Regions from separate parts of the Streptomyces sp. NPDC102279 genome, predicted to be linked through region 3. Evidence: riboswitches for the same ligand, from Rfam matches in the RefSeq annotation. Region 3 holds a riboswitch; each other region holds the start of a gene.
What was found. A riboswitch is a leader RNA that binds a small molecule or an ion and turns the genes downstream of it on or off. The one in region 3 is predicted to bind cobalamin.
Positions count from the first base shown of each region.

Region 1: another riboswitch for cobalamin. It lies ahead of ACIRQH_RS02565 (CbtB-domain containing protein); the one in region 3 lies ahead of metE (5-methyltetrahydropteroyltriglutamate--homocysteine S-methyltransferase).
Region 2: another riboswitch for cobalamin. It lies ahead of ACIRQH_RS25620 (ribonucleoside-diphosphate reductase subunit alpha); the one in region 3 lies ahead of metE (5-methyltetrahydropteroyltriglutamate--homocysteine S-methyltransferase).

Region 1 covers NZ_JBIWLU010000001.1:611,916-618,279, forward strand. The annotation lists gene ACIRQH_RS02555 (PAS domain S-box protein) at 1-212, opposite strand, end outside; gene ACIRQH_RS02560 (CbtA family protein) at 734-1,492, opposite strand; gene ACIRQH_RS02565 (CbtB-domain containing protein) at 1,514-1,735, opposite strand; cobalamin riboswitch at 1,776-1,922, opposite strand; gene ACIRQH_RS02570 (enoyl-CoA hydratase/isomerase family protein) at 2,031-3,131, opposite strand; gene ACIRQH_RS02575 (hypothetical protein) at 3,484-3,666, opposite strand; gene ACIRQH_RS02580 (cupin domain-containing protein) at 3,752-4,261, opposite strand; gene ACIRQH_RS02585 (Rrf2 family transcriptional regulator) at 4,401-4,835, shown strand; gene ACIRQH_RS02590 (DsbA family protein) at 4,832-5,770, shown strand; gene ACIRQH_RS02595 (ABC transporter substrate-binding protein) at 6,262-6,364, shown strand, end outside.
Region 2 covers NZ_JBIWLU010000010.1:80,348-86,711, forward strand. The annotation lists gene ACIRQH_RS25615 (ribonucleotide-diphosphate reductase subunit beta) at 1-971, opposite strand, end outside; gene ACIRQH_RS25620 (ribonucleoside-diphosphate reductase subunit alpha) at 971-3,352, opposite strand; cobalamin riboswitch at 3,487-3,634, opposite strand; gene mctP (monocarboxylate uptake permease MctP) at 3,938-5,548, opposite strand; gene ACIRQH_RS25630 (DUF3311 domain-containing protein) at 5,545-5,805, opposite strand; gene ACIRQH_RS25635 (GntR family transcriptional regulator) at 6,012-6,364, opposite strand, start outside.
Region 3 covers NZ_JBIWLU010000004.1:24,713-31,076, reverse strand. The annotation lists gene ACIRQH_RS09950 (GDSL-type esterase/lipase family protein) at 1-923, shown strand, start outside; cobalamin riboswitch at 1,075-1,294, shown strand; gene metE (5-methyltetrahydropteroyltriglutamate--homocysteine S-methyltransferase) at 1,456-3,774, shown strand; gene ACIRQH_RS09940 (hypothetical protein) at 3,912-4,691, opposite strand; gene ACIRQH_RS09935 (oxidoreductase) at 4,988-5,854, shown strand; gene ACIRQH_RS09930 (hypothetical protein) at 5,851-6,364, shown strand, end outside.

The sequences.
Region 1 (6,364 bases), on a different contig from region 3:
ACGGGCGCACCGCCCCGGTCGAGGAACAGTAGTTGGTCGACCCCGAGATCGAGGTTCAGGCCGTATTCCAGAAGCGTCGTTCCCGCGACGGCGGCGGCCGTCGCGGCGCAGACTCCGACGGCGGCGCGCACCCGGCGTCCCGGGTGTGGGTGAGCCAGTCCGAGGAGGCCGAGGGACAGCAGCAGCAGGGACACCGCGCTGTTGGGTTTCATGACCGCCTGTTGTGAGACGAAGCTCTTGAAGGCCCCCACCTCGAACATCCAGCCGGCAAGTCCCAGAATCGATACGGCAAGAGCGCCGACTGCCGCCGCCACGGCAGTTCTTCGAGCAACAGCCACCGCGGGTGACGCGGGTCCGGCCCAACGCGCCTGCGGACGGTCACCGATCCGCCTTCCAGAACTTTCCAATGCGCCGTTCTCCTGGCCGGTCGTTGCGGGACGCCGCCCCCGGCGTCCCTCGCAGGCCCACCCGGCTCGCGGCCGCTCCTTCCGACGGCACACGTACGGGTCACGGGCCGACAAGCCATCGGCCGAGCCAGGGAGACACGCTAGCCAGCATTGACGGCCTTCACCTGGGAAGATGCCTAATTCCACTCAATAGGAACCAGTGGTCCACTTTTGACCGATAAGGATCGCCCCGCGTCGACCGGATGCGAGGGACGAACGAAGCCCCGCGCAACGCGAAGGGGCTCCCACACACGGGTGTGTGGGAGCCCCTTCGCGTTGCCGGGGTCTCAGCTCGCGGCCGGGACCGACCGCCCCGAACCGACGGCTGCGGGTTTCGGGTTCAGCAGGCGCTCGGCCAACTCACCGAAGACCAGGCCGAATCCGCCCCACAGAGCGGTCTGGATGGCCAGGGCCGAGAGCCGGAACCGCCACAACAGGGTGGCCGGGAAATCGTTGGGGACCTCGTTGATCACGGGCAGGAACTCGTAGGCCAGGCCGATCACGACGGCGAAGGCGGCCACCGCGACGACGGTCGCGTACCAGGTGCCGGTCCTCGGAGCGAGCCGTTTGCCGAGGATGGTGGCGGCGACGGCCAGCAGCACGCTGAGGACCATCATCAGGAAGTACAGGGTCGTCCGCTTGCCGATGGTGTCGGGGTCGCCGACCGACGGCGGGTTGGCCGGGTACTTCAGGAAGGGCACGACGTAGACGGCCAGCAGTGCGCTGCCCGACAGCAGGAGAGCGGTCGCGCGTGCTCCGAACCGGCCCACGCGGCCGAGGGCGAAGCAGTAGGCGAGCGCGGCGATGCCGCCGAAGGCGATGCCGTAGAGCAGGACACCGGTGGCCAGGCCGGCGGTGGACTGCAGGCTGCGGGAGACGAGTTCGACCTCGTGCTCGTGGGCGTGTGCGTGCGCCTCCTCGAAGCCGATGGCGCTGTCGACGCTCGGTTCACCGAGGAAGTAGGCGACCACCAGCGCGAGCACGCCGGCCGCGAGGCCGGCGAGCATGCCGCGCACGAGCAGGTTTCTTACCGTTGCGGAGTTCATGAGTGTGCTCTGTCCCTCGCGTCAGTGGCAGGGGAAGCCGAGCAGGTGGCGGGCGTCGTGCACCCACTCGTGGACGTTCTCGCCCGAGACGACGGCGGTGGCGCCCTGTTCAGCGCCGACGAAGTAGAGCAGGACCAGCATCAGGATGCCGAAGAAGACCGCCCAGGGAGCAATCGCCTTCAGCGGCAACTTGGCGGGTACTACGGGGGTGGTGGCTGTCGGCTGGGCGACGGTCTGCGCCATGGCAGGACCTCCTCGGGAGTTCGCGTCCCATCTCGGTGGTGCACTGGATGACGCCTACGGGTCTGACTTGCGAGGCGTCCAGCGTGCTGGAGCGTCTCGTTCACAGTGGCGCGACCGTGCCGGATTTCCCACCGGCTTCCGTCCTGACGTCATCGATATCTGACCGACCGTACCGCGTGGCGAGTACATGGCCAAGACCGCCCCACCTGGCGTGATCTTCCTCTCGCACCAGGTGGCCGGTCGGCGGGGGCGGTGGGTGAACGGCTCACCCGGCCCCGGCGTTCGGCTGAAGCCGTCACGCGCCCGCTCCGCCCGCCTCCGTGGCGATACCGGTTACCACGAGCCCGAGTTCGCGTTCGCCGAGCGGGGCGAAGAAGCGCTCGACGTCCGCGTCGGTCACCTCGGCGAGGGTGGCCGGGGTCCAGCGCGGGTCGCGGTCCTTGTCGATGATCTGTGCCCGGACGCCCTCCACCAGGTCGGGAGCGGTCAGGAACGCGCACGAGACGCGGTACTCCTGGTTCAGGACGTTTTCCAGTGGGCCCGATCGACGGACCCGGCGCAGCGAGGCCAGGGTGACTTTCAGCGCGGTGGGCGATCGACTGAGCAGTGTCTCCGCCGCCTCCTTGGCCGCGGGATCCCCGAAGGCGTCCAGCCGCCGGAGGATCTCCTCCACGGTGTCGGCCGGGTAGCAGGTGTCGATCCACTCGCGGCAGTCCGTCAGCGGGGCGTGGGGCGGCTGCCGCGTGTGACGGGCCAGGACCTCCCGTACGGGCCGGTCCGCCAGCTCGGCGAGGAACGCGGGGAGGGCGGCCGACGGGACGAAGTGGTCGGCGAGGCCGCACAGCAGGGCGTCGCCGGCGGTGACCGACGTGCCGGTCAGGGCGAGATGGGTGCCCAGCTCGCCCGGGGCGTGGGCGAGCAGGTGGGTGCCTCCGACGTCGGGGACGAAGCCGATACCGGTCTCCGGCATGGCGATCCGCGAGCGCTCGGTGACGATCCGGACGCTGCCGTGCGCGGAGACGCCGACGCCGCCGCCCATGACGATGCCGTCCATCACGGCCACGTACGGCTTGGGGAAGCGGGCGATGCGGGCGTTGAGGTGGTACTCGTCGCGCCAGAACGCGGCGGACGCGGTGCCGTCCCCGTCGCGTGCGTCGTCGTGGACGACGCGGATGTCCCCGCCCGCGCACAGGCCCCGGTCTCCGGCGCCGGTGATGACGACGGTCTCGACCGACGGATCGTGCTCCCAGGCGGTGAGGGCCCTGTCGACGAGGTGCACCATCTCGTGGTTCAGGGCGTTCAGGGCCCTCGGCCGGTTGAGGATGATGTGGGCGGCCCGTCCCTCGGTGCGCACCAGGACGGAGGGTTCGGCGGCGTGTTCCTCGGTGCCGTTCATCGGAGAACCTCCGTCGGGCCGTGGGCCACGATGTCGTGCATGATCTCGTTCGTTCCTTCCGGGGCCGGGTGGAAAGCGCAGCTCGGTGACGATCTTCTCAGCGCCCGCGACGGCCGGGTGAGTCGGTTCCTTCGAGCGGGTGCGGGGCGTCATCGGAGACCGGGTACCCCGGTCGCTCACGCAGGCGGCGGACACCCGGCGGGCGACGGCCGGACGCCCGGTGTTCAGCGTGCCTGCGCCGTCCGCAGGTCGATGCCGCGGGCGGAATCTGAACGGCCGTTGCGGCAGGACTCGGTGAGGACGTAGGCGGGTTGCCGAGCTTCTTCAAGGCGCCGGGGTGAAGCCGTCGTCCTCACGGAAGCCCTAGTTCCAGCCGGCGAACACGAGGTCGGCGCGGGCGGCGAGGACGCTTTTCCTTGGTAAGCCGGTCCTCGGAAAGCTGGTCCTGGGAAAGCCACTTCACCTTCTCGTAGCCCTCCTTGCGGGGCACACCGGTCAGGTCGCCCTCGTCGTCAGGCATGGCGAACCCGGCCATGCGGTGGCGCTTCAGCGCCGTCGGCACCGGACCGGGCCGCGCAGGGGCGCGCGGACGAACGGTCCGGTACGGCGGACGCCTCCTGTCAGGCCTCTTCCTCGGTGCGCAGCACGTACAGCTCCGGCAGGTTGACCACGATCGCCTCCTGCGTGCTGCGGGCGATGACGACGACGGCCTCGTCCGCCGGGTCCGGGTTCTCCTCGCGGTGCGGCACGAACGGGGGCACGAAGATGTAGTCACCGGGCGAGGTGCGCAGCCGGATCTCCTCGGGCTGCGGGCCCGCGTCGTCGAGGAACACGAACTCCGGGTGTCCGCTCACGACGTAGATGGCCGTCTCGGAGGCGCCGTGGTGATGGTCGGAGGACGAAGTCGCGGGGGCGACGTGGGTCTGGCCCATCCACAGCTTCTCGGATCCCACCGTGGTGCCGCTGACGGCCGCGAAGCGGCGCATGCCGCCGCTCTGCGCCGTGTCGCCGTCGAGCGCGTCGGCGCGGATGTGGTGCAGGCGGGTGCGCAGGGGGGACGGCGACGGCCCCGCACGATCCGTGAGATGGGGGTGGAAACCTTCACCGGGGGTCGTCAGCGGCTGGCTCATGTGGGGCGACGCTAGAGCCGTCCGGAAAAGGATGTCAAGAGGTGTCCATTGTCCTTCACCTGCGGCAATGTTCCCGCAATGTAGGTGTGGAAGCGGTGGAAGCGCCCGCGCCGGGCGCCCTGTCGGGCATCATGGCCGCATGCATATCTCCGCGAAGGCGGACTACGCCACCCGGGCGCTGCTGGAGCTCGCCCGCGAACCCGCCAGACCGCTCACCTGCGAGGCCATCGCCTCCTCGCAGCAGATCCCGTTCCGGTTCCTGAAGTCCGTCGTCGGCGAGCTGCGCAGGGCGGGGCTGGTGCGCAGTCAGCGTGGCTGCGAGGGCGGCTACTGGCTCGGCCGGCCGGCCGGCGAAGTCACCCTGCTGGACGTCGTACGCGCCGTGGACGGCGAGCTGATCACCCTGCGGGGCGAGCCGCTGGCCGGACTGGACTACCCCGGTCCCGCCGCCGGGCTGCCCGGCGTGTGGCGGCAGATCGAGGCGGACGCCGCGGCGGTGCTCGGCGGGACGACCCTGTCCGCGCTGCTGCCCGCCCGGCCGGCCGAACGACTCAGCCACAAGGGAGCCGCGTGACGGCCGCGCCCGCCGCCGGGGCGGAGGCCGTCCGGCACCCCGGGGTCGAGGTCGTCGAGTACACGGACCCGCTGTGTCCGTGGGCCTGGGGTTCGGAGCCGGTGTTCCGCCGGCTGCGCGCCGGGCTCGCGGGCCACGTCCGCTGGCGCCGCGTGTACTGCCTGCTCTTCGACCACGACGACGACGCGGCGCCCGATCCGGCGGCGGAGACCGCCTGGTACGCGCGGTACGTCGAGGAGGTCGGCGCGCACACGGGAGCCCCCGGGCCCGCTCGGCTGAGCCGGGTCGCGGCGAGTTCATGGCCGTCCTCGCTGGTCGCCAAGGCCGCCGAGCGACAAGGCACCGAGGTGGCCGACCGGGTGCTGCGGCGGCTGCGGGAGAGCGTCTTCGTCCTCGGCGAACCGGCGGACACCGCGCCGCTCGCGCTGTCGGCGGTACGAGGCGTGCCGGGCCTGGACCAGGAGCGGCTGGCCGCCGACGCCGCCTCGGCCGAGGTGCTGGACGCGGTGCGCGCCGACCACGCCGAGGCACGCCGTCCGGTGCGCGAGGCGCTGTCCGTGCCCGGCGGATCGCCGCACCCCGGCGCCGCGAAGGAGACCGCGGACGGGGGTCACCGGTATGCGCTGCCGACCCTGCTGATCCGCACCCCGGCGGCGTTCCGCGTCGTACCGGGCTGGCGGCCGTACGAGCAATACGCCGCCGCCGTCCACGAGTTGAGCCCGGAATCGTCGACGGACTCCGTACCGCGGACTCCCGAGGAGGCGCTCGCCCGGTACCGGAGTCTGACCGGCCCGGAGGGCAACCTGCTGGCCGACGGGCCGTGGCCCCCGGCTCAGGCGGTCCGCGTGGAGACCGGCAACGGCCCCCTGTGGCTGCATCCGGACGAGGCCGCGGTGCACCCCGCCCTCGGTGCGGGCCCTCCCTCGGCGCCCTGACAGGCTTCTGATCAGCGGTCAGAGGCCGTCCCGCCCAATGAGACACCAATTGGTGTCCATTGACAGCCGCCGAGCGCGGCCCCCAGGATGTGCCCATGCTCACGACGCATCCCGGCGTGGAGTGCCGCTACGTGGACCTGCGGCGCACCTGCAGCGCTCTCTGTCGCTGACCGCCCGCCCACCGCGGCCCCCAGGCGCCTGACGCCGCTCTTCTCGGCACCGGCACCGGTCTCCCACCGGCTCGCCGCCCGATGGCCGTCATCGCGCGCCGTCCCCGCAGCGCCTCGTCGTTCTCCCTCCCCCGGCCTTCCGGCCGCCCCTTTCGCGATCCGCCGACGCCTCACGCCCTGAGCGCGGCATGCCTCCGTGCGCACCGAAGCCGCACCGGCATGCCCGTCCGGGCTGCGCGGTGTCAGCGAGGGGGCGCGCCGTCCTCGCTCCCGCTCCGGCGCCCCGGCGCCGGCGGGAGCCCACGCAGAAAGAAAAAACAGATGTCCGGACGACTCACGCCCAAAAGCCCCGCACCAGGCCTGCGCTCCGCCCGGCGGCCCGGCCGGCTCCGTGCCGCGGCCCTGGGGACCGCCCTCACCTCCG
Region 2 (6,364 bases), on a different contig from region 3:
TCGAAGAAGTTCGTCAGCTCCTGGACACCCTGGAGCTCCATGAAGGAGAACGGGTTCTCGGAGCCGTACACCGGCGCGAAGCCCAGCCGCTGCAGACGCTGGTCGGCGACGCACTCCAGGTACTGGCGCATCGAGTCGGTGTTCATGCCCGGCAGGCCCTCACCGCACAGGTCGCGCCCGAACTGCAGCTCGGCCTCGACGGCCTCGCGCAGCATGTCGGTCACCTGCTCCTGGAGCTTGTCGTCGAAGAGTTCAGGCTCCTCCTTGCGGACGGTGTCGACGACCTCGAAGGCGAAGCTCATGTGCATCGTCTCGTCGCGGAACACCCAGTTGGTGCCGGTCGCCAGGCCGTGCAGCAGACCCCGGCTGCGGAACCAGTAGACGTACGCGAAGGCACCGTAGAAGAAGAGGCCCTCGATGCACGCGGCGAAGCAGATCAGGTTCAGCAGGAAGCGACGGCGGTCGGCCTGTGTCTCCAGCCGGTCCATCTTCTCGACCGAGTCCATCCACTTGAAGCAGAACTGCGCCTTCTCGCGGATGGAGGGGATGTTCTCGACCGCGTCGAAGGCCGCCGCGCGGTCCTCCGGGTTGGGCAGGTACGTGTCGAGCAGCGTCAGATAGAACTGGACGTGCACGGCCTCCTCGAACAGCTGACGGCTCAGATAGAGCCGCGCCTCGGGGGAGTTGATGTGCTTGTACAGCGTCAGCACGAGGTTGTTCGACACGATCGAGTCGCCCGTCGCGAAGAAGGCGACCAGCCGGCCGATCATGTGCTGCTCACCCGGCGTCAGCTTCGCGAGGTCGGCGACGTCCGAGTGGAGGTCGACCTCCTCGACGGTCCAGGTGTTCTTGATCGCGTCCCGGTAGCGCTCGTAGAAGTCCGGGTAGCGCATGGGACGGAGAGTCAGCTCGAAGCCCGGGTCGAGCAGGTTCTTCTCGGACGCGGCCTTCTCGTGGTTCGTGTCGGTCATTACTGGCAGGCCTCGCAGGACTCGGGGTTTTCCAGGGAGCAGGCGACGGCGTCGGGGTCGGCGACCTGCTGGACGGGGATGGTCTTCTCGGGCTGCGCCTGGGCCTGGGCCGCGCGGGCGATGCGCGTCGCGGGACGGGACCGCAGGTAGTACGTGGTCTTCAGACCCGACTTCCAGGCGTAGGAGTACATCGAGGAGAGCTTGCCGATGGTCGGCGTCTCCAGGAACAGGTTCAGCGACTGCGCCTGGTCCAGGAACGGGGTCCGTGCGGCGGCCATGTCGATCAGGCCTCGCTGCGGGATCTCCCACGCCGTGCGGTACAGGTCGCGCACGTCCTGCGGCACCCAGGTGAAGCCCTGCACCGAGCCGCTGGACTCGCGCAGCGCCTCACGGGTCTGCGCGTCCCACACGCCGAGCTTCTTCAGCTCGGCCACCAGGTAGGAGTTGACCTGGAGGAACTCGCCGGAGAGCGTCTCGCGCTTGAACAGGTTCGACACCTGCGGCTCGATGCACTCGTAGACGCCCGCGATGGACGCGATGGTGGCGGTCGGCGCGATGGCGAGGAGCAGCGAGTTGCGCATGCCGACCTCGGCGATCCGCTGCCGCAGGGCCGCCCAGCGCTCCGGCCAGTTCAGCTCGACGTCGAAGTGGTCCGGGTGCAGGACACCGCGGGCGGTACGGGTCTTCTCCCAGGCGGGGAGCGGGCCGCTGCGCTCGGCGAGGTCGGTGGAGGCCTCGTAGGCGGCGAGCATGATGCGCTCGGCGATCCGGGTGGACAGGGCGCGCGCCTGCGGCGAGTCGAAGGGCATCCGCAGCTTGAAGAAGACGTCCTGCAGGCCCATCGCGCCCAGACCGACCGGGCGCCAGCGGGAGTTGGAGCGCCCCGCCTGCTCGGTCGGGTAGAAGTTGATGTCGACGACACGGTCGAGGAAGGTGACCGCGGTGCGGACGGTCTCGTCGAGCCGCTCCCAGTCGATGTCGTCACCGACGACGAACGCGCCGAGGTTGACCGAGCCCAGGTTGCAGACCGCGGTCTCCCCGTCGTCCGTGACCTCCAGGATCTCGGTGCAGAGGTTGGAGGAGTGGACGGTGTGGCCGGGCTCCGCCGTCTGGTTGGCGGTGCGGTTGGCGGCGTCCTTGAAGGTCATCCAGCCGTTGCCGGTCTGCGCGAGGGTGCGCATCATGCGGCCGTACAGGTCACGGGCCGCGATGGTCTTCTTCGCGAGGCCCGCCTCCTCGGCCTTGCGGTAGGCGGCGTCGAACGCGTCGCCCCACAGGTCGACCAGCTCGGGCACGTCCGAGGGGGAGAAGAGCGACCAGACGCCGTCCTCGTTCACCCGGCGCATGAACTCGTCCGGGATCCAGTGGGCGAGGTTCAGGTTGTGCGTACGCCGGGCGTCCTCACCGGTGTTGTCGCGCAGCTCCAGGAACTCCTCGATGTCGGAGTGCCAGGTCTCCAGGTACACCGCGGCCGCGCCCTTGCGCCGGCCGCCCTGGTTCACCGCGGCGACCGAGGCGTCGAGGGTCTTGAGGAACGGGACGATGCCGTTGGAGTGCCCGTTGGTGCCGCGGATCAGCGAACCGCGCGACCGGATGCGGGAGTACGACAGGCCGATGCCGCCGGCGTGCTTCGACAGCCGTGCCACCTGGTGGTAGCGGTCGTAGATGGAGTCCAGCTCGTCCAGCGGGGAGTCGAGGAGGTAGCAGGACGACATCTGGGGGTGCCGCGTACCGGAGTTGAAGAGCGTGGGGGAGGACGGGAGGTAGTCGAGCCGGCTCATGAGCCTGTAGAGCGCGGAGACTTCGTCGACGGCGTGGGCCGTGTCGCCCTCGGCGAGACCGGAGGCGACCCGCAGCATGAAGTGCTGGGGCGTCTCGACGACCTTGCGGGTGATGGGGTGGCGGAGCAGGTAACGGCTGTGCAGCGTCCGCAGGCCGAAGTAGCCGAAGCGGTCGTCGCCTTCCGTGTCGATCAGCGCGTCGAGCCGTGCGGTGTGCAGCCGGACGAACTCGGCGGTGCGGTCGGCGACCAGGCCCTCACGGTGGCCGACGGCGACGGACTCGGAGAAGGTCGTGACGCCCTGGGACGCGGCCTCCGCGGCGATGCTGATGGTGAGCAGACGCGCGGCGAGCCGGGAGTAGACCGGGTCCTCGGAGATGAGACCGGCGGCCGCCTCGGTGGCCAGTTCGCGCAGCTCGGCCTCGTCGGCGCGGGCGGACCGGCCACGCAGTGCCGCGGCGGCGACCCTGCCGGGGTCGGCGTCGGTGAGGTCGGCGGTGAGGTCGGTCAGGGTCCGCAGCAGCGCGGCTCCGGGACCGTCGGTCTCCACCGGGGCCTGGTGCGCGGTGATTGAAGCCGGATCTGCTGGCGCGATGGTCACGTGGGGCTCTCCCTCGCTCGGCACGGGGCCTGTCGGGGAGCACGGGGGCACACGGAAGCGCTTCTGGGCAGCCAGCGCACCGCGTCCACCGGCCCATTCCGCGAGGCCCGGACGTCGTCGGCACCCGGGCCGGGTGGCCGGGGCGCGCTGTCCGCAGGTCCTCGGACTGAGACCTGTGCGGGCACGTCCAATACACGAACACGCACAAGTACACCGTTGCGGGACAGTTCCGGATTCGCACCGGATTCCCCTGCGACGACAGCGAGCATGAGCATACATCTTGTGCCGGGCTCAGGGAGCACCACCACATGTTGTGTCGTGTCGGTGCCGGAGAGCGCTACGGAGCGTGCCGGAGGGTCAACTCGTAGGTGAGCGGCCGGATGTCGTCGGGCTCCGGATCACGCCGTCCGCGCCGCCGCCCACGCCGTCGTCCTCGACGGCCGTGCGCCCGGGGGGCGTCGGCCGGCTTCCCGAGCCCACGCGGGCGGTTGCGCCGGACGGACACGGCGACGGGCCGCCGGATGTCCTCTCCGGCGGCCCGTGCCAGTGCGTCGCTTGCCCGCCCCGTTCCCGGGGTGGCGTGTCCTAGTGGCTCGCGCCCGCCGTGGCCGGCGGAAGCTTCGTCGTCACGCCGGGCTCGCCCGCGTCGACCGTGTAGTCCTCGGGAGACGTCTCGTCGATGCCGTCCGGCGCCTTGAGCGCCCGCAGGACGAAGGTGAGGACGACGGAGACGACCACGTTCATGACGAACGCCGTGAGGCCGATGTAGCCGATCTCCCCGATGCCGGGGATCTCCTTCGAACTGCCGCCGAAGTGCTTCTGCGTCGGCGAGGCCACCCCGTACGCGGCGAGCGTCCCGTAGACCATGCCGACCGCCCAGCCGCCCAGCAGCGCCCAGCGGTGGAACCAGCGTGTGAACAGGCCGCCGACCAGCGCGGGGAAGGTCTGCAGGATCCAGATGCCGCCCAGCAGCTGGAAGTTGATCGCGACGGTCTTGTCCATCGTCAGGACGAAGACCAGCGCGCCCACCTTCACCAGCAGCGAGACGATCTTGGAGACCCGGGTCTCCTCCTTCGGTGTCGCGTCCGGCTTGATGAAGTCCTTGTAGATGTTGCGGGTGAAGAGGTTCGCCGCTGCGATCGACATGATGGCCGCCGGGACGAGCGCCCCGATGCCGATGGCGGCGAAGGCCACGCCCGCGAACCAGTCGGGGAACATGGTCTCGAAGAGCTGGGGGATGGCGAGCTGGCCGTTCTGCACCTTCACGCCGGCCGCGATGGCCATGAACCCGAGCAGGGCGAGCAGGCCCAGCATCAGCGAGTAGAGGGGGAGGATGGTCGTGTTGCGGCGGATCACCTCGCGGCTGCGGCTGGACAGCGTCGCGGTGATGGAGTGCGGATACATGAACAGCGCCAGAGCAGAGCCCAACGCGAGCGTGGCGTAGGTCCACTGGCCCGCCGCGGGCGGAACGACCCCGCCGGCCCCGGCCGCCGTGTACTTCTCGCCCGCCGCCTTGAAGATCTCGTCGAAGCCGCCGAGCTTGATCGGGATGTAGATGATGGCCACCGCGATCACGATGTAGATCAGGGTGTCCTTCACGAACGCGATCAGCGCGGGGGCCCGCAGACCCGAGGAGTAGGTGTACGCGGCCAGCACGCCGAAGGCGATGAGAAGCGGCAGGTCCTTGACGAACCAGTTGGTGTTCTCGCCGCCGCCCACGCCCATCACGTCGAGGACGGCCTGGATGCCGACCAGTTGGAGCGCGATGTACGGCATGGTCGCGAGGATGCCGGTGACGGCCACGGCCAGCGACAGGCTCTTGGAGCCGAACCGGCCGCGCACGAAGTCCGAGGTGGTCACGTAGCCGTGCTTGTGGGAGACCGACCACAGGCGGGGCAGGAACGTGAAGATCAGCGGGTACACGAGGATCGTGTAGGGCACGGCGAAGAAACCGGCCGCGCCCGCCGCGTAGATCGCCGCGGGGACGGCGACGAAGGTGTACGCCGTGTAGAGGTCGCCGCCGAGCAGGAACCAGGTGACCCAGGTGCCGAACGACCGTCCGCCCAGGCCCCATTCGTCGAGGCTGTGTTCGTTGTCGGCCTTGCGCCAGCGCGCGGCCAGGAAGCCCATGGCCGTGACGGCCAGGAAGAAGAAGATGAAGACGCCGAGGGCGACGCCGTTCACACCGTCGTTCATGCTCCGGTACCTCCCTTGGCCGCGCGGGCCCGCTGGTCACGCCGCCAGAGCTGGTGCGCGGTCACCGTCAGCACCGTCGAGAGGAGCACCCACAGCATCTGGTACCAGTAGAAGAACGGGATGCCGATGAAGGTCGGGTCGGTCTTGGCGTACGAACCGACCCACAGCATCGCCACGAAGGGTGCGGCCAGGCAGAGCGCGATCACCACGCGGACCGGTGTCACCACCGGTGGTTTCACTTCGGGCAAATCTGACATACGGCGGCTCCGTCCCCTCGCGATCACCTGTGTAACGCGCAGGCAATCTAGGCGACGGTTCAGCTTTAGGGAACCCCTGCTCGGAGCGCCGGTGTGGAGGCTTGGTGTGCGTGCCGGGCGACGCCTCGGGAGCGGCGGGACCGCGGGGAGCGGTCGCGCTCCCCACGGTCCGGGCGGGCGGGCGGTCGCGCGCCGCCCCGACTGGCTCAGTCCGTCGGGCGCTTGAGGCGGGCGACGAACTTGTACCGGTCGCCGCGGTACACCGACCGCACCCATTCCACCGGCTCGCCCAGCTTGTCGAGCGAGTGGCGGGAGAGCATCAGCATCGGCAGCCCGACGTCGGTGCCGAGCAGTCCGGCCTCGCGCGGGGTGGCCAGCGAGGTCTCGATGGTCTCCTCGGCCTCGGCGAGATGGACGTCGTAGACCTCGGCGAGCGCGGTGTAGAGAGAGGTGTACTTGACCAGCGAGCGGCGCAGGGCGGGAAAGCGCTTGGCGGAGAGATGGGTCGTCTCGATCGCCATCGGCTCGCCGCTCGCCAGGCGCAGCCGCTCGATGCGCA
Region 3 (6,364 bases):
ACGGGCTGTACGACCTCGTGGTCGACGGGCACCTTCTGGGCCGGTCGGCCGCTCCCGGCGGCAACACCCTCACCCTCGACATGACCACGGGATCGGCGACGACCACGCCCGGCCCGGTCGGCACCGTCCGTTTCACGGATCTGCCCACCGGGACGAAGGACGTCGAGATCTGGCTGCCGCACAACGAGAGCGCGGAACTCGTGGCCCTGCGCACCGACGCCCCCGTGGAGCCCGCACCGGACCGGGGCCGCAAGGTGTGGCTGCACCACGGCAGTTCGATCAGTCAGGGCTCCGACGCGGCGAGTCCCAGCACCACCTGGCCCGCGCTGGCCGCCTCGCTGGCCGGGGTGGAGCTGATCAACCTGGGACTGGCCGGCAGCGCTCTGCTGGACCCGTTCACCGCCCGCACCCTGCGCGACACCCCCGCCGACCTCATCAGCGTCAAGCTGGGCATCAACGTCGTCAACACCGACCTGATGCGGCTGCGGGCCTTCACTCCCGCCGTGCACGGCTTCCTGGACACCGTCCGCGAAGGTCATCCCACCGCACCGCTGCTCGTCGTCTCCCCGATCCTGTGCCCCATCCACGAGGACACTCCCGGCCCGAGCCTCCCGGACCTCGCGGCGCTCAGCAGCGGACGCCTGCGGTTCCGCGCCGCCGGCGACCCGGCCGAGCGCGCGAGCGGGAAACTGACGCTCACGATCATCCGTGCCGAACTCGCCGGGATCGTGGAACAGCGGGCCGCCGAGGACCCGAACCTGTACTACCTCGACGGGCGGGAGCTGTACGGGCAGACGGACGCCGCCGAGCTGCCGCTGCCCGACGCGCTCCACCCGGACGCCGCGACCCACCGGCGTATCGGCGAACGGTTCGCGAAGCTCGCCTTCGGCGGCACCCGGGGCTTCCCCGGCCCCTCCGCCTGAAGCCGGCGCCCGACGAGGGAATCCGGCCGCGTGTCACCCGGGCCGTCGGCCGCCCTCCGTGTGCCGGGTGACGTGCGCCGATACACGCCCGGACCTCTCGAACGACGGTCCGGGATGTGGGCGTTGTCCCCAGCACGGTGCTCGTCCGCATAGGCTGACGTCCGCAGCTGGTTCGCCCCGTCCGCCAGACGGGATGCGTCGTAAGAGGGAACCCGGTGAGAATCCGGGACTGCCCCGCAGCGGTGAGCGGGAACGACCGCCGTCATACGCACTGGGCCCGGCCGGGTCTGGGAAGCGACGGCCAGTAGGTGACCTCCGTCCGGAGGGCGTGCCCGCGAGTCCGAAGACCTGCCCGCTGCCCGTGCGCGACCCATCGCGCGCGGACATCCCGGTGACCTCGTGGGCGGGTCGGCGTACATACCTGGCAGGACCTCCGCGCTCCGGCGCGCCACCTCCTCCCGCCCGGTGCGTCACCCTTCGCGCTCACGTGTCCCATCGGGATCCAAGGAGACATCTCGCGAAGGAGATTTCCGTGACAGCCAAGACCGCAGCCGCGGCAGCACGGGCCACCGTGTACGGCTACCCCCGCCAGGGTCCGAACCGGGAACTGAAGAAGGCGATCGAGGGCTACTGGAAGGGCCGCGTCAGCGCCGACGCCCTCCGCGCCACCGCCGCCGAACTGCGCAGGTCCACCTGGCGGCAGCTGGCCGAGGCCGGCATCGACGACGTGCCGACCGGCGATTTCTCGTACTACGACCACGTCCTTGACACCAGCGTCATGGTCGGCGCCGTCCCCGAGCGCCACCGGGACGCCGTCGCCGCCGACGCCCTCGACGGCTTCTTCGCCATGGCCCGCGGTACCCAGGACGTGGCGCCGCTGGAGATGACCAAGTGGTTCGACACGAACTACCACTATCTCGTCCCCGAGTTGGGCCCGGACACCGTCTTCACCGCCGACTCCTCCAAGCAGGTCGCCGAACTCAAGGAGGCCCTGGCGCTCGGCCTGTCGGCCCGTCCGGTCCTGGTCGGCCCCGTCACCTATCTCCTCCTGGCCAAGCCCGCCCCCGGTGTGTCCGCGGACTTCGACCCGCTGACCCTCCTCGACCGGCTGCTGCCGGTCTACACCGAGGTGCTCGCCGACCTGCGCGCCGCGGGTGCCCAGTGGGTCCAGCTCGACGAACCGGCTCTCGTCCAGGACCGCACGAACGCCGAACTGAACGCCGCCGAGCGCGCCTACCGCGTCCTCGGCACTCCCACCGACCGTCCCAAGCTGCTCGTCGCGTCGTACTTCGACCGGCTCGGGGAGGCTCTGCCCGTTCTCGCCAAGGCCCCGGTGGACGGACTCGCCCTCGACTTCACCGACGCGGCCGCCGCCAACCTGGACGCGCTCGCGGCCGTCGGCGGTCTGCAGGGCAAACGGCTCGTCGCCGGTGTCGTCGACGGCCGCAACATCTGGGCCAACGACCTGGAGAAGTCCCTCGCCACACTGGGCACCCTGCTGGGTCTGGCCGGTCAGGTCGACGTGTCCGCGTCCTGCTCGCTGCTGCACGTGCCGCTGGACGCCGCCGTCGAGCGCGACATCGAACCGCAGGTCCTGCGCTGGCTCGCCTTCGCCCGCCAGAAGACCGCCGAGATCGTGACGCTCGCCAAGGGGCTGTCGCACGGCACGGACACCATCACCGGCGAACTCGCCGCCAACCGGGCCGATCTCGCCGCCCGGTCGGGCTCGGCGCTCACCCATGACCCGGCCGTGCGCGCCCGCGCCACCGCCGTGACCGACAGCGACGCCCGCCGCTCGCGGCCCTACGCCGAGCGGGCCGCCGCCCAGCGCGCCCACCTCGGCCTCCCGCTGCTGCCGACCACCACGATCGGCTCCTTCCCGCAGACCGCCGAACTGCGTGCCGCACGGGCCGACCTGCGTGCCGGACGCACCGACGTCGCCGGGTACGAGCAGCGCATCAGGACAGAGATCGGGGAGGTAATCGCCTTCCAGGAGAAGGCCGGTCTCGACGTCCTCGTGCACGGCGAGCCCGAACGCAACGACATGGTCCAGTACTTCGCCGAGCAGCTCACCGGCTACCTCGCCACGCGGCACGGCTGGGTCCAGTCGTACGGCACCCGGTACGTGCGTCCGCCGGTCCTGGCCGGCGACATCTCCCGGCCGGAGCCGATGACGGTGCGCTGGACGACGTACGCCCAGTCCCTCACCGACCGGCCCGTCAAGGGCATGCTGACCGGGCCGGTCACCATGCTCGCCTGGTCCTTCGTCCGCGACGACCAGCCGCTCGGCGACACCGCCCGGCAGGTCGCTCTCGCCCTGCGCGACGAGGTGAACGACCTGGAGGCGGCCGGTACTTCGGTGATCCAGGTCGACGAGCCCGCGCTGCGCGAGACCCTCCCGCTGCGCGTGGCCGACCGTCCCGCGTACCTGCGCTGGGCGACCGAGGCGTTCCGCCTCACCACCGCGGGTGTCCGGCCGGACACCCAGATCCACACCCACATGTGCTATGCCGAGTTCGGGGACATCGTCCAGGCGATCGACGATCTCGACGCCGACGTGATCAGCCTGGAGGCCGCACGCTCCCATATGCAGGTGGCCGGCGAACTCGCCGAGCACGGCTATCCACGCGAGGCCGGTCCGGGTGTCTACGACATCCACTCGCCGCGCGTGCCGAGCGCGGACGAGGCATCCGCCTTGCTGCGCAAGGGACTTGAGGCCATCCCGGCCGAGCGCCTGTGGGTCAACCCCGACTGCGGCCTGAAGACCCGCGGCTGGCCCGAGACCCGCGCCTCCCTGGAGAACCTGGTCAGCGCGGCCCGCACGGTCCGCGCGGAGCTGTCCGGGTCCTGACCCGCGAGGAACGCCGGCTGAGAGGCGCCCTTCAGGGCCTCTCAGCCGGCAACCGTAAACGCGCCCAGACGCAGGGGCCTTGGGCTTCGCCCACGACATCGGCCCCGGGGCGCGGGGTTTGTAACGGCCGTCAAAGCTCAGCCGGCCGAAGCGCTCTGAGTCGCCTCGCGTGCTTCGGTGAGGGCTCGCTGCCTGAGGTTGCCGCCGAACAACTGGATCGCGGTGGCGGCCAGGATGTCATCCCTGCCGATGGTCCGCCCGTCCCCCTTGCGGGCGGACAGGGCCCGGAAGGAATCCTTGGGGAGCGCGGGTGAGGCCGGTTCGCCCGACATCATGGGGATGACCGTACCGAAACGCTTGGCCCCGCCCTCGCGGACGACCATGGCCGCGTCCCGGGCGAGGTCCGTCAGGAACACGCTCGCGATTCCGTCCAGGTCGCGGACCATCGCCGGCACGGCCGTCGCCCCCTGGCCCCGCAACAGCTTCTTGACCCCTGCCTCGAACCTGTGGGCGCCGGCCACAGCACTCGGTTTGCGCGACCTGCTGCGCTTACGAGAAGGCACGATGACGCCCTCGGCGTCGTACAGGACACCGGTCAGGCCTTGAAACGTCGGGCTGTGGTCGTACCACTTGGCCGCCACCTCCAGCTCGACGTTCCGGTCGATGGCCGAGAGGAGGTCCCCGGGAATCAGCTTCTTCCGGGCCTCCTCCGCCGCGGCCCTCCTCGCGCCGTCGATGATCTCCGTCAGCACTGTCCGCGTCACCGACGCGGCGGCCCACGCGGCCGGCCGAGAGACGTGCATCGGGGTCACGTCGCTGAACACCGCTTTGACGAGGGAAGGCTTGAACGGCGAGACATCCGTGACCCAGGCGGTCTCGGGACCGCCGCGCTCACGGCGTGCGGGCTGTGCCGTCATCGGAGGGAACGCCCCCTGCTGTCGGAGTTGTCGGAGGTCCACACTTCACCACGCGGACCCGCTCCCTTCCCCATCCTCCGTCGAAGCGGCACCCGGTCAAGGGTCTGACGGGCACGTCCCGACGGCCGGGCCGATGATCGCTGTACGGGCGGCCACGGCCGCACGACCCTTGGCAAGGATCGACGGACCAAGCCCTGAGGTCCTCACAACCGGCCCTCCATGAAGCCCCGTTCACGCTCCCACCGATTCCCCGTCGCGAAGATCGCACCTGGGCCCGGCGTACTAGGGTGACGATCGTGACGACGGAACGATGGGCACTGGGCGGCGACCTGAACGTCGCACGCATCGGCTACGGCACGATGAAACTGACCGGCTGGCCGCGGGGCGACCGGCCGGACCGGGAGACCGCGCTCGGCGTGCTGCGCCGCGCCGTGGAGCGCGGAGTGAACCACCTCGACACCTCGCACTACTACGCCCGGGACGGGGTGTCGGCCAACGAGCTGATCCGGGAGGCGCTTCACCCGTACCCGGACGATCTGGTGATCGTGACCAAGGTGGGCGCGCTGGTCGAGGGGTCCGACATCGCGCTGCCCGCCGACCGGAAGACCGGCCTCACCCCCGACAACCTGCGACGCGGGGTCGAGGCCAACCTCCGCTCGCTGGGCGTGGACCGGCTGGACGTGGTGAACCTGCGGCTGGGCGACGTCGACCGGCCCGAGTTCTCCTTGGCGGAGCCCCTGGAAGCTCTCCTCGCGTTGCGCGACGAGGGCCTGATCCGGCACCTCGGCGTCTCCAACGTCACGCTGGAGGAGTTCGACACGGCGCGCGCGATCGCTCCGATCGCTTGCGTCCAGAACCTCTACAACCTGTCCCGGCGGGACGACGAACCCCTCGTCGACGCCTGCGCGGAGGCCGGCATCGCGTACGTGCCCTTCTTCCCGGTCGGCGGCTTCCAGCCGGTCACCGCCGAGCGGCTGGACGCCGTCGCCGCCCGTCACGGCGCGACCGTCCCGCAGGTCGCCCTCGCCTGGCTGCTCGCCCGGTCGCCGAACATCCTCCTCATCCCCGGCACCGGCTCGCCGGCCCACCTGGAGGAGAACATCGACGCGGGCACGCTGAAGCTGACCGCCGAGGACCTCGCGGACCTGGAGGTCGGCCGATGAGCGGTGGCAGAGCGACGCTCGAACATACGGCGGCACCGAACCCGGAGGAGATACCGGACGACGGCGCCAGAGGCACGCGGCGCTGGCCGGTGGTCACGGGCATCGCGGTCGTCGTCCTCGCCCTGATCGCGGGCGGGATCGTGTGGCTGTTCCAGGACGAGTTGTTCAAGCCGTTCGGGGACGCACGGGCCTGTGAGGGCAGCACGACCGAGCTGCCGAAGGTGATCTCGGCCGGAGGCGTCCCCCTTCCCGCCGACGCCTCGGACGTCCACTACGCCACCCGCGAAGGCACCGCGCAGGTCTCCTTCCTGAGCGACCGGATGCCGGACTACCTGTACCGCGCGGGACTCCTGCCGAAGGACGCGAAGCCGTTCGACGAGCGGTACGGCAGCGCGTACGCGCTCGCGGCGGACGAGGCCGAACTCCCCAAGGGGCTCTGCGGCCCGGCCCTCAAGGGTCCCGCCTGGAGCTACGTCACCAGGGGCCCGGGTTCTGGAGCGAACGTCCTGG